DNA from 3 places in the Streptomyces sp. NPDC052016 genome. Region 1 is predicted to be linked to each of the others. Evidence: riboswitches for the same ligand, from Rfam matches in the RefSeq annotation. Region 1 holds a riboswitch; each other region holds the start of a gene.
What was found. Region 1 has a riboswitch for cyclic di-AMP ahead of ACIHAR_RS15130 (peptidoglycan DD-metalloendopeptidase family protein). Riboswitches for the same ligand answer to the same signal wherever they lie in the genome.

Region 1 (4,124 bases):
CAGGGCCACGCGTGTGTGCCCCTCCGGGGACAGGTGGAGCCGGTCGCCGTCCCAGGCCCGGCGGTCCTGGACCGACTTCAGGGACCACAGGTCGAGCACCGGGCAGCCGTACCGGTCCGCGATGGCGCGGACGTGCCCGTTGTAGGTGGCGATCTTGCCGCGCAGGTGCTTGAGCACGGGGACGCCACGGGTGTCGAAGCCTGTCGTCACCATGACCGTGCCGGCCGCGGAGGTCAGCGCGGCGATCGCGCGTTCGAAGCGCTCGGCGACCTCGTCCGGGTCGGTGCCCGGACGCAGGATGTCGTTGCCGCCCGCGCAGAAGGAGACGAGGTCGGGCGCGAGCTCCACGGCCTTCGGCAGCTGGTCGGCCATGATCTGGTCGAGCAGCTTGCCGCGCACCGCCAGGTTCGCGTATTGGAAGTCGCCTTCGGGTCGCCGGTCCGCGAGCAGCACCGCGAACCGGTCGGCCCAGCCCACGAACGCCCCGTCGGGGCCGGGGTCGCCCACGCCCTCGGTGAAGCTGTCCCCCACCGCCACGTACGACCCGATCACTGATCTGCTGTCATTCTTCGAATCGTCTGCCACAGGAGTGCATGATTCACCGTCGAATGTGACTTACGCGACCGTAGGCAGGGGTTGACGGGCGGTGAGATAAGCCACTCCTAAAGAATTTGCCAACCAGGGAATAGACCGTCCGTCAGCCCCGTCGGTGCGGTGACCACACCCGGAAGCCGCTGATCCGGAAATGGCTCCAGGTGGTGCGGAACGCGAAGTGCCCGCCGGTGTACGGCTCCGGGTCGGCGTGATCGAAGACGAGCCGCCCGTTGTTCCACCACTGGACGGTGGCGCCGTCGGAGACGATCCGGACATGGTTCGGCTCGTTGGCCACGAGGAGCGGCTCGGTGTAGTCGTACACGAGGGGTCGCACCCCCGCCCGGCCCACGTAACGGCGCAGCCGGGTGGTGGTGTTGTAGTTGGCGCCGTAGCCGGAGTAGTACGCCTTCAGATGGTCGTACTCCGCCAGCGCCCCGGCCCTCGGGGTGGCGAAGAGGTCGTCCGGGGAGCGGACGTCGACGGCGTTCCAGAAGTTGTTGAGGTCGGAGACGCGGTCGTTGACGCCGCCCGCGGAGACGGGGGTGGCGGTGTACTCGAGGACGTACGGCCCTTCGAGGCGCTGCCTGAACCAGACCGTCGCGCCGGCGGGTACGTCGACCTCGAGGATGCCGCGGGAGGCGGTGACGGTGCCGCCCTTCTCGAGTTCGACGGCCCACCGGCCGAGGCCGTGGCGGAAGTCGTCGCGGGCGACGAGGCGCCGGTGGCGGGGCGCGGCGGCGGCGGGCGCGGGCGCGGGGGCGGGGGGCGCGGGGGCGAGGGCGGCCAGGGCGGCGCCGGCGGCCAGGGCGCCGAAACCTCTGCGGGTGGTGGTCACGGGACACGGCTCCTTCATGCGCGGCAGAAAGCGCTTGCTCGACGGTGATCACTGTGTCCGCACACCGCCCCGGCTGTCGATACCCCCGCGCGTTCCGCCATGAGTCCGCAATGCCGCGGTCACCAACCCGGGTGCAACGCTTCGATGCGCCCCCAGGCGGGCTTCGGCCGGCCCGGGATCGCCGAGCGGACCCGGCGGCGCGTACGCCGAAGGCCGGACCCGGGATCGGGGTCCGGCCTTCGGCGTGCGTGTCGGACGGGTCGCCGCGCGGAGGGTCAGCGGACGGAGAGGCCGTGCGTGCGGAGGTAGGCGACCGGGTCGATGTCCGAGCCGTAGTTCGGCGTGGTGCGGATCTCGAAGTGCAGGTGCGGGCCGGTCACGTTGCCGGTCGCGCCGGACAGGCCGATCTGCTGACCGGCGGAGACGGTCTGGCCGGCCGAGACCGAGAGCGAGGACAGGTGGGCGTACTGCGCGTAGTAGCCGTCGGCGAGCCTGATGACGACCTGGTTGCCGTACGCGCCGCCCCAGCCCGCGGAGACGACGGTGCCCGCGCCGACGGCCTTGAGCGAGGTGCCGGTCGGGACGACGAAGTCGACGCCGGTGTGGTAGCCGCTGGACCACATGCTGCCGGACATGCGGTACGGGGTGCCGACGGTGGCGCCGGCGACGGGGAGGCTGGAGCCGCTGGAGGCGGCGGCGCTTCCGGCGGCCTGGGCGGTCGACGTGTTCGACGACGAGGACTGCGAGGACTGGGAGGCCTTCGTCGACTGCGAGGCCTTCGACGACTGCGCCGACTTCTGGGACGTCGCCGACTTCGAGGACCCGCCGGCCTTCGACGAGGAGGAGGAACCGGACGTGGCCGACGGCGACTTGGTGGCGCCGGTCGTGGCCTTCTTGCCGATCGACAGCTTGAGGCCGGGGTGGATCAGCGACGGGTCGCCGCCGACGGCCTCGCGGTTGTCCTCGTACAGCCGCTGCCAGCCGCCGCTGACGTTCTGCTCGTCCGCGATCTTCGAGAGGTAGTCGCCGGCCCGCACCGTGTACGTCCGGGTGCTCGTGGCGGCCTTCGACCCGTCGGCGCTCTGCTGCGCGACCGGCACGGTCTGGACGGCCTTCTCCGGCATCGAGGAAACCGACCGGGCCGCCGACTCGGCGGGCGCCGCCTGGGCGCCGGCGGCGCCGATGAGCGGGAGGGCGAGCGCGGCGCCGCCGGTTCCGGCGACGGCGATGGAGCGGGTGAAGCGCTGGGTCTTCGGGCGGCGGTGCTTACCCTTCGCGGGCATGACGAATTCCTCTCCGGCGCCTGCGAGGTGAGCTGTCGGGTGCGGGCTGGAGATGCCCGGCCGCGCCGAGGCACGGCTTTACCCCTAGCCGTTCCGGAGACCGGAACAGGCGGTTCTACCTGTGGGTCCCCCGCTCCTGCCGTGCACGGGTGAGTGTGTGCGGGCTCCGGGCGGCGGCAGGATTCGGCGTCCGTCCGGATTGGTGTGGAACGTAAGCGACCACGACGCACAGGGACAAGCAGAGGTTGTACCCGTCACGCCGTTCTCTTGATCCGCTGTGGGAATTCCCGGTCACCCTCCGTGCATCACACGGCCCGCAATTCACCTAACACCCCTGAGAAACAGCAGAATTATGTGAGCATGACGGGCGACGCACGGTCACGAATATGACGCTCCTCACGTGACACGTCTCCAGGTTTCCTTATTACACAGCGAGTTGTAACGAAGGATTCAATTCGGACAGATCTCTCAGATGCGACGCAGACGGATAACCGCCGCATCGAGGTCACCGCGCAGCCCGGTACGCAACCCGTGGTGCAGCAGCACCGCACCCCGGTGCACTTCGCCCGTTTCGAGGCATTCGTACGCCGCCGCCGGGTCGAGGCCGCGCAGCCGCAGCGCCGGCACGGGTTCTCCGTAGCGCTGCGCCTGGAGCCAGGCGAGAACGACGGTCTCGCCCCCGCGCACGTACTGCACGGCACTCAGTCCGCCCTCCGGGGGCCGCAGCCGGTAGAGGTCGCCCCGCTGCACCAGGGGCCTGATCTCCTTGTAGAGCTCGACCCAGCGCCGCGCCTCGGCGAGCTCCTCCTCGGTCCACTCGGAGAGGTCGCCGCCGACGCCGAGCACGCCCGCCATCGCGCTGACGAACCGGAAGCGCAGCGAACTGGCCCGGCCGTTGAGCTGGGTGTTGGGGCTGTCGGTGACCCAGGCGGCCATCACGCGCGCGGGATGCACCTGGCTGAAGCCGTGCTGGATGGCGAGCCGGTCCAGGGGGTCGGTGTTGTCGGAGGTCCACACCTGGTCGGTGCGGCTCAACACGCCGAGGTCGATCCGGCCGCCGCCGCCCGAGCAGGACTCGAAGGCGACGCCGGGGTGGGCCGCCCGCAACCGGTCCAGCAGGGTGTACACGCCACGCACGTGGTCGACCCAGAGCCGCTGCGGATAGGCGTCGTCCGGCCAGCCCGCGTCGGTGAAGCAGCGGTTGAAGTCCCACTTGACGTAGTCGATGGGCGCGCTGGACAGGAGCGTGTCGAGCTGCTGCCACAGGTACTCCTGGACGTCCTCGCGCGCGAGGTTGAGGACGAGCTGATTGCGCAGTTCCGTCCGCTTTCGTCCCGGTTGGAACTGCACCCAGTCGGGGTGCGCCCGGTACAGGTCGCTGTCGGGGTTGACCATCTCCGGCTCGACCCAGA
Region 2 (4,124 bases), on a different contig from region 1:
CTACGACACGCTCCGTTACGTCACCTGCGACGTGGAGACCGTCTGCCTGGGCCAGGCCGGCGCCTCCGCCGCCGTACTGCTGGCCGCGGGCACACCGGGCAAGCGGTACGTGCTGCCGGGCGCGCGCGTGGTGCTCCGCCAGCCGGCCCTGCCCGAGCCGATCGAGGGCCAGACCAGTGACCTCGCCGTCCGGGCCGCGGAGTTGACGCGCGTCCGCGCCCGCCTGGAGGAGATGCTCGTCCGGCACACCGGGCGCGGTGCGGAGCAGGTCTCCGCGGACCTCGAGCGGGACCGCGTCCTGGACGCACGGGAGGCCGTGGAGTACGGGCTGGCGGACGGGATCGTGCCGACCCGGCGCGTCCCGCACGGCGCGCCGGACGCGAGGTAGGCCGCCCGTGCTGCCTCCCGAGCTGCCCCCGCTGCCGGCGCTGACCCGGGCCGAGGCCGAGCTGATCGACCGTTACCTGGAGGTGGTCGACCTGCTGGGCCGCATCAACCCCGCCCACCACGGCGACACCTACCGCGGACTGCGCGCCGCCCAGGCGCTGGTCGGCCGCGCGGCCGCGCTGCGCGACGCGCTGACGCTGATGCACCAGCGCGGCGAGAACGAGCTGCACGCGCCGACGTTGGCGCGGGCGCTGCGCGTCCTGGACGGGGAGCGCCGCACGGCGCGCGTCACGGTGCCCCCGCTCCCCGACAGTTGACGCAGGCGCGTCCGGTCCGGGCGGTGTTCGCGGAGAGCGTGACGTCCGGACCGGAGCCGAAACGCACCAAACGACGTACCCCTGTTCGGCGTATCCCTGGCCGCTTTTTCCAGCCCACACGGGTTGCGCGATTGCCGGGGCCCGACACCGGAACGAAAGGTTCCTGCGCAGGTCCGGGGGCATTTCGTCTCCTTGACATCTGACCGGTCATCAGGGTGTCCACCCGAACGGGTGAGTGGTGAGTAACCCCACAAATCCCCGGTTGCGTTGGGATTTTCGGACATCGGTGCGCCAAGATCCCTGTCTGACGACAAGCCCCCGCCACAAGCGGCGGGGCGGTCCGGGCGGACGCCGAGTCCTGCCGCCGCCCGGATGACCGGTCGACAGAAGTGCATCGGCAGGAGTGGAGGACCCAAGCAAGCCGGGTCGCCGGGACGGTCGACTCCCCAGGGAGGCGCCGGGCCGAGCAGCCCTTGGGGTGAAGCCGCAGCAGCGGCCGGGCAACTTCGCCAGCCCGAATCCGACAGGTCATCCTTCACAGGCGGCTGACGAAGGGTTGCGCATGACTGCGCTCAATCGTGTCCCGTCGCTCATGGCCCGGGCCGGTACGGCCTCGGCCTTCGCCATCGCCGCCGTGGGCGGCTCGATCGTGGTCCCGGGTGTCGCCTCCGACGCCTCGGCCGCCACCGCTGCGACGAAGGCGCTCCAGGTCGCGGCCTCCAAGAAGGGTTCGCCCTACAAGTACGGGGCCACGGGGCCGAACAGGTTCGACTGCTCCGGGCTCACGCTGTACTCGTACAAGAAGGCGGGCAAGAAGCTGCCCCGTACGGCGGCCCAGCAGTACAACAAGACCCGCCACATCTCGGCGAGCAAGCGCAAGGCCGGAGACCTCGTGTTCTTCCACTCGGGGTCGTACGTCTACCACGTCGGGATCTACGCCGGTAAGGGCAAGATCTGGCACTCGCCGAAGACCGGGGACGTGGTCCGGCTGCAGAAGATCTGGACCAAGAGCGTGTGGTACGGCCGGGTCAAGTGATCTTCCGGGGCGGTGGCGGTGACCTGACGCGCCGCCGCCGCCCCGGAACGCACGCTGGTGCATGGACGGCGGTGCGGGGCGAGAGGGGTGCTCGGAGCGGGCTGTGCGGCCGGGAGCGGCGGCTTCTCGGCCACCGGCCAGCTCACGTCCGCCGTCCGCCGTCCGTCATCGGCCGGCGGGCGCCCGCGTCGCCCGACCCGCCGTGGGCGGACCGGCGGGACCGCCGCAGGACTCCGGCGACATCCGGGGTTTTCTCGCCCCCGCCGCCCCTGCCCTTTCCCGACCTCGGGGGCTGCCGCCCCCGACCCCCCGCATCGGCCCTGAACGGGCCTCGTCCTCAAACGCCGGACAGGCTGAAGTCGCCGTACCCGGCACCACAGCCGAGCCGCATGCTGGGGCAGCCGCACCCGCCCGACCGCGGGCAGTCGTGCCGCTGGGGCGGCACGAGTGGGCGCGGACGACACCCGCAACACCAGGCAGCGCGACACCCCCCAGCGCGACGCCCCACCAGCCAGGGCAGCCACACCCGCCCAACTGCGGGCAGTCGTGCCGCTGGGGCGGCACGGGTGGGCGCGGACGACACCCCGCAACGCCGGGCTGCGCGACACCCCCAGTGCGACCCCACCAGCCAGGGCAGCCGCACCCGCCCGACCGCGGGTAGTCGTGCCGCTGGGGCGGCACGGGTGGGCGCGGGCGGTACCCCGCAACGCCGGGCTGCGCGACACTCCCCCCGGGACCGAGCGCGGCGCCTTGTCAGTGCGGGGCTGTGACACGGGCGGGGAACGACTGCCGGGGCACCGATGTCAGAGGCCTCGTCGGCGCCGCCCCGTGCGTGGCAGCCGTCCGCCGGCGCCTCTGTGGGCGGTAGCCGCTCCGTGGGCGTCCCCCGCGCGGCAAGCCGCTCCGCGGGCGCCCGTGGGCTCGTCCAGAGGTCGCCGGCGACTTCCGCCGGCGCTTCGGCGGTCAGGTGTGTCCCTGCGCGGACGTCGGGACCGTCACCCGTGTGGGTCAAGGGTCTTGTTGGCCGGCGGTCGGCACCGGTTCCGCGGTGACCGACCACGGGAGGTGGATGGAGACGGTCTTGCCTCCCTCGCGGGTGGGGCGGACGCGCAGTTTGCCGCCGCACTCGGCGGTCAGCCAGCGGATGATCACCATGCCGCGGCCGTTGTCCTGCTGGACGGCGGCCGGCAGGCGCTTCGGGAAGCGCGGGTGGCTGTCGGTGACGCCGATGCGCAGCTGCTCGTCCCGGTCGAGCACGAGGTCCACCGTGAAGGTGGGTGACTGCCCGAAGGTGTGCTGTACGGCGTTGGTGGCGAGTTCGGAGACGATGAGGCGGATCGTGTCCGCCGCCTCCGTCTCGGCGGGGAGGCCCCACTCCCCGAGGGTGGTCAGCACGAACGCGCGGGCCGTGGACACCGAGGCGGGATCGCTCGGCAGAGTGACGGATGCTTCCAGATGGTCTGCCATGGCGACGTCGTCCCTTTCCCACGGGACCGGAGTCCGACACGGTGCGGATGGTTCGAGTACGGTCCCGGACTGGTGCTTCGTCGTCAGACTGCCACTGCCGCGTCCGTCACGGGTGGCGATCCACCAAGTTATGCATATATCTGTCGCCCGATGCGGTGAACTCTGCTACGGCAGAGCGTATTTGGACGGCCCGGAAGCTGTAAGGAGAACGCCCATGCAGCACGGTCCCGCGGTGCGCCGCCGGAAACTGGGCGCCGAACTGCGGGCCTTGCGCGCCCGCGTGGGTCTCACCAGTGGTCAGGCGGCCCGGCTCGTGGGCTGGCACCAGTCGAAGGTGAGCCGGATCGAGACCGGCACCAGCGGTACGAAACCGGCCGATGTGCGGTTACTCCTCGACGCCTACGGTGTGACCGATCCCCAACTGCGTGAACTGATGCTCGCGTTGGCGGGATCGGTCGAGAGTGGCGGACGGGACCACTGGGTGCATGCCTACCGCGGGGTGCTGCCGCCCGCCTACCGGGACTTCATCAGCCTGGAGTCGCAGGCCACCGCGATGCGCACGCTGGAGACGACCGTGGTGCCGGGGCTGCTCCAGACGCCCGAGTACGCGCGAGCGGTGACCCGGGCCGCCGTCGAGGGCGTCGACGAGGAGCAGGTGGACACGCTGGTGGAGGTGCGGCTGGCCCGGCAGGACGTGCTGCGCGTCCGGCCGCCGCTGGAACTGAACGCGGTGCTGGACGAGGCGGTGCTGCGGCGGGAGGTGGGCGGTCCCGAGGTCATGGCGCGGCAGCTGGAGCGGCTCATGGAGGCGGCCCGGCTGCCGCAAGTGACGCTTCGGGTACTGCCGTTCACCGCCGGAGCGCACATCGGGGTCACCGGCTCTTTCGTTATCTTCTCATTTTCGAGCACTTCTGATC
Region 3 (4,124 bases), on a different contig from region 1:
CTGGTAGAGGGCGTAGGCCTGGGCGAGGGTCTTCTCGAAGCCGTCGGTGGCCTGGGCGGCGAAGTCCTCCTCGTCGATCAGCTCGTTCTTCAGGTTGCTGATCTTGGCGCTGAAGGACTTCGGCGGGAAGCGCTTGGGGTCGAGGTCCAGGTCGCGGCAGACCAGGGCCATCAGGCGCTTGGAGTCGGCGGCGTCGTAGATCGAGAACGACGACGTGAAGCCGAGCTTCTTGCTCTCGCGGCGCAGGATGCGCACGCACGCGCTGTGAAAGGTCATCACCCACATCGCGTTCGCGCGCGGGCCGACGAGCTGCTCGACGCGCTCCTTCATCTCGCCCGCGGCCTTGTTGGTGAAGGTGATCGCGAGGATCTGGCCCGGGTGGACATGGCGCTCGGCGAGCAGGTGGGCGATGCGGTGGGTGAGCACGCGCGTCTTGCCGGAGCCGGCACCGGCGACGATGAGCAGAGGGGTGCCGGAGTGGACGACGGCGGCGCGCTGGTTGTCGTTGAGCCCCTCCAGGAGCGCGGCCGCGTCGATCGCCGGGCGCGGGGCACCGTCGCGGTAGTAGCCGTCCCGGTCCGGGGGCACGTCGAACTTCCCGCCGAACAGATCGTCCGGGATCGACTCCGGAGCGTGATCGTCCTCGGGCGGAGGCGGGGGTTCCTCCTCGTGGCCGCGCGGGGCCTGGAGGTCCGCCAGGAAGCTGTCGTCAAAGAGGCTGCTCATCGCTCTCCGAGTCTAGGGTGCCCCACCGACAACCCGCCGCCGTCCCGGAAACATCGCGGAGGCGCGACCGCACAGCGCATCGGCCCCCAGCCCGGAGGCGGGTCGGACGCCTTGCCCGGGAGGTGGTGAAGGACACAGACGCCGACGTGCGGGAGGCGCCACTTTGTCCGGACAACAGAACATGACCGACCGCCGAGAGTCGATCGGCCGCCGACGCGGCCAGCGACCGAACACCGGTGATCTCTTGCCGAGTGCGGCACCTTCATGGGGGCGCATCCCACCCACAGGAAGACGGCACCCGGGCTTCCGTCGACATGTCCGCGACGCTCCCGCGCCCCTCACACCGCACCCCTGCCGCCCCCGGCGTCACCACCGCTCGCGCCCGTGAAGCACGGGAAGCCGGCGCCGGAAGCGGGCGGACGTCTCCACAGTGGAGGAAATGCGGATCAGTCGCCCCATATCCCCCCGGGGTGATCACCAGGAGCCAAGCCTTGACCGAAGGTCACGAAAATGTATCGGGCATATCACCCATCAACCTTCACAGGGACCACACGAGTTGGCTACCGTGCCGGACAGGCCGTACGACCCCCACCGGCGAACCTCGCCGGGCCGCGCGGCCTCCGCCGAGTCCGGCGCGCCCCCTCGCGGCAGCCGGAGCCGGGGACCCACCGAGACCTTGGGGTGAATCGGCCCGACATCCCTTCGGGGAAGCGGCCGTAGGGCAACCCTTCCGAAGCACCCGCCCGAACCCGACAGCTAACCCGGTAGGCGGACGATGGAAGGAGTCGCCTCCCTTGGCGTCGCAGCACCGCAAGCCGCGCCCCGCGGGTACGCGCGTAGCAGGCATACGCACACCCGCACTCGCCACCGCCGCTCTCACCTCGGTGGCCCTGCTCTCCCAGACGGCCGAAGCCGCCCCGTCCGCCGACGGCAAGCCGAGCCTGGAGGAGGTGGAGAAGAAGGTCGACGACCTCTACCGCCAGGCGGAGTCGGCCACCGAGAAGTACAACGCCGCCAAGGAGAAGACGACCAAGCAGCGCAAGCGCGTCGACACCCTCCTCGACGACGTCGCCCAGCGCACCCAGAAGCTCAACGAAGCACGGGAGCAGCTGGGTTCCTTCGCCGCCGCCCAGTACCGCACCGGCACCTCCGCGCCCGACACGGCGACCTTCCTGCTCGCGGACTCCCCGCAGGACTACTTCGACCGGACGCAGCTGATGGGCCGGCTGACCGAGCGGCAGAAGGGGGCGGTCGACGACTACTTCACCGAGCAGTCGGAGACCATGAAGAAGCGTCAGGAGGCCTCGCAGAGCCTCGCGACGCTCACCGACTCGCAGAACGACCTCAAGACCGCCAAGGCCACCGTCCAGAAGAAGCTCAGCACCGCGCGTGCGCTGCTGTCGCAGCTGACGGCGGAGGAGAAGGCGCGGCTCGCCGCGATCGAGCGGCAGAAGCAGCAGGAGGCCGCCCGCAAGGCCGCGGAACTCGCGGAGCAGCAGGCGGCCGAGGCCGCGGCCGCGCGGCAGGAGAGCGACAGCTCCTCGAACACGAGCGGCTCGACGTCGTCCTCGTCGTCGTCCTCCTCGTCCTCGGACGCCTCGTACGCCACCAAGGCCGAGAAGGCGCTCGCCTTCGCCCGCGCCCAGATCGGCAAGCCGTACGTCTGGGGCGCCACGGGCCCTGAGTCCTACGACTGCTCCGGCCTCACCCAGGCCGCCTGGAAGGCCGCCGGCGTCACCCTCCCGCGCACCACCTACGACCAGGTCGACGCGGGCACCACCGTCTCCCTCGCCAACGCCCTGCCGGGCGACCTGATCTTCTTCTACGACGACGTCACCCACGTCGGCATCTACATCGGCAACGGCATGATGATCCACGCGCCGAAGCCGGGGGCGTACGTGCGGGAGGAGTCGGTGTACTACGACGGCGAGTCGTCGATCCACAGCGTGGTCCGGCCGGCCTGACGGACCGGGCCCGCCCCCACCGGGAGCCTGACCCTTCCTGCGCCCGCGCGTAATTTCCCCGCCCCGCGCGCGTGCCCCCGCGCAAGCCGCCCCGTGCTCCATAGCATCAGCGGCATGCCCTGGTCCTCCCTTCTGCGCACCTGGTGGGTGCGGCATCCGTCGGCGGCCGGGGCCGCTGTGATGGCGACCGGCATCCTGTCGATCGCTCTGCACCTGGCGGGGTACGAGGAACTGTCCCGGATCGCGCTCGCGGCGACGGTCGCCGCGTGGGTGGCACTGGCGGCGGACTTCGTCGTACGGCTGCTGTGGATGCGTGAACGGTGGCGGGCCGAGGCCGGTACGCCGGCGGCGCTCACGGCCGTCGCGGCGACCGCCGTGCTCGGCGTGCGGATCTCCGTGCTCGGCCCGCAGCCGCTCGCCGCGGCGCTGCTGGCGCTGGCGGCGGTGCTGTGGCCCCTGCTGCTGACGGACGTCGTACGGCATTGGACGCGGCGTATGTCCGGGACGGTGTTCCTGTGTTGTGTGGCCACACAGGCACTCGCTGTGCTGGGCGCGACGCTCGCGCGGGCCGAGGGGGAGGCCTGGCTCGCGCGCGCCGCGCTCGTGCTCTTCTGGTTCGGCCTGGTGCTCTACTGCCTCGCACTGGTCCGTTTCGATGTGCGGCAGGTGGCCGAGGGCGCCGGTGACCACTGGGTGGCGGGCGGCGCGCTCGCCATCTCGGCGCTGGCGGCCGCGAGGCTCCTCGCGGCGGAGGGCGGCGGCCTCTACCTGTGGAACCAGGACAACTACGGCGTTCTGCACACGATGACCGTCGCGCTGCTGGCCCTCACCCTCGGCTGCTACGCCGTCCTGCTCTTCGCCGAGGTGCTGTGGCCGCGCCCGCGCTACGACGTGCGCCGCTGGGCGACGGTGTTCCCGATGGGCATGGCGGCGGCGGCCACCCTGTCCGTCGGGGCCGCCGTCGACGTCCCGTGGCTGGACGGCCCCGGGGAGGTGCTGCTGTGGATGGCGGTGGCGGCATGGCTGGCCGTCGCCGCGGGGGCGGTCCTGGCCGCCCGCGCGTCCGTCAGGTCCAGAGCACCGCGATGAAGATGTTGGCCACGGTCAACAGGCCGACCAGGCCGAACAGGGGCTTCTCCACCCTTTCGTCGTCCCGCTTCACGTAGACGAGGCCGAGGATCACGATCAGCAGGGCCAGCTTCACGCCGATCTTGATGTTGTCGACCGGCTGGTCGTCCGCCTGGTTGAGGCCGACCAGGATCACACCGGTGACCAGCATCGTCGCCGCGCCGTGCAGCATCGCGGGAACGAAGCGGGCCGTGCCCTGGCCCATCGCCTTCATCTGCGTGAAGAAGCCACCCAGGAGCGCGCCGATGCCGATGATGTGCAGGCCGACGAAGAAATGGATGAGTACGTCCATGGAGCCGGATGCTA

Region 2: linked by a shared signal. The riboswitch ahead of ACIHAR_RS30145 (C40 family peptidase) and the one ahead of ACIHAR_RS15130 (peptidoglycan DD-metalloendopeptidase family protein) in region 1 are both predicted to bind cyclic di-AMP.
Region 3: linked by a shared signal. The riboswitch ahead of ACIHAR_RS16075 (NlpC/P60 family protein) and the one ahead of ACIHAR_RS15130 (peptidoglycan DD-metalloendopeptidase family protein) in region 1 are both predicted to bind cyclic di-AMP.

What each region holds. Positions count from the first base shown of each region.
Region 1 is NZ_JBIUBX010000010.1:217,454-221,577, reverse strand. Features, by position in the region: gene ACIHAR_RS15140 (SGNH/GDSL hydrolase family protein) at 1-552, opposite strand, end outside; gene ACIHAR_RS15135 (DUF6250 domain-containing protein) at 698-1,429, opposite strand; gene ACIHAR_RS15130 (peptidoglycan DD-metalloendopeptidase family protein) at 1,705-2,712, opposite strand; cyclic di-AMP (ydaO/yuaA leader) riboswitch at 2,717-2,874, opposite strand; gene ACIHAR_RS15125 (alpha-galactosidase) at 3,181-4,124, opposite strand, start outside.
Region 2 is NZ_JBIUBX010000027.1:90,566-94,689, forward strand. Features, by position in the region: gene ACIHAR_RS30135 (ATP-dependent Clp protease proteolytic subunit) at 1-388, shown strand, start outside; gene ACIHAR_RS30140 (hypothetical protein) at 396-704, shown strand; cyclic di-AMP (ydaO/yuaA leader) riboswitch at 1,085-1,263, shown strand; gene ACIHAR_RS30145 (C40 family peptidase) at 1,267-1,740, shown strand; gene ACIHAR_RS30150 (ATP-binding protein) at 2,749-3,207, opposite strand; gene ACIHAR_RS30155 (helix-turn-helix transcriptional regulator) at 3,422-4,124, shown strand, end outside.
Region 3 is NZ_JBIUBX010000011.1:160,518-164,641, reverse strand. Features, by position in the region: gene pcrA (DNA helicase PcrA) at 1-726, opposite strand, end outside; cyclic di-AMP (ydaO/yuaA leader) riboswitch at 1,338-1,513, shown strand; gene ACIHAR_RS16075 (NlpC/P60 family protein) at 1,521-2,690, shown strand; gene ACIHAR_RS16070 (tellurite resistance/C4-dicarboxylate transporter family protein) at 2,805-3,779, shown strand; gene ACIHAR_RS16065 (hypothetical protein) at 3,757-4,110, opposite strand.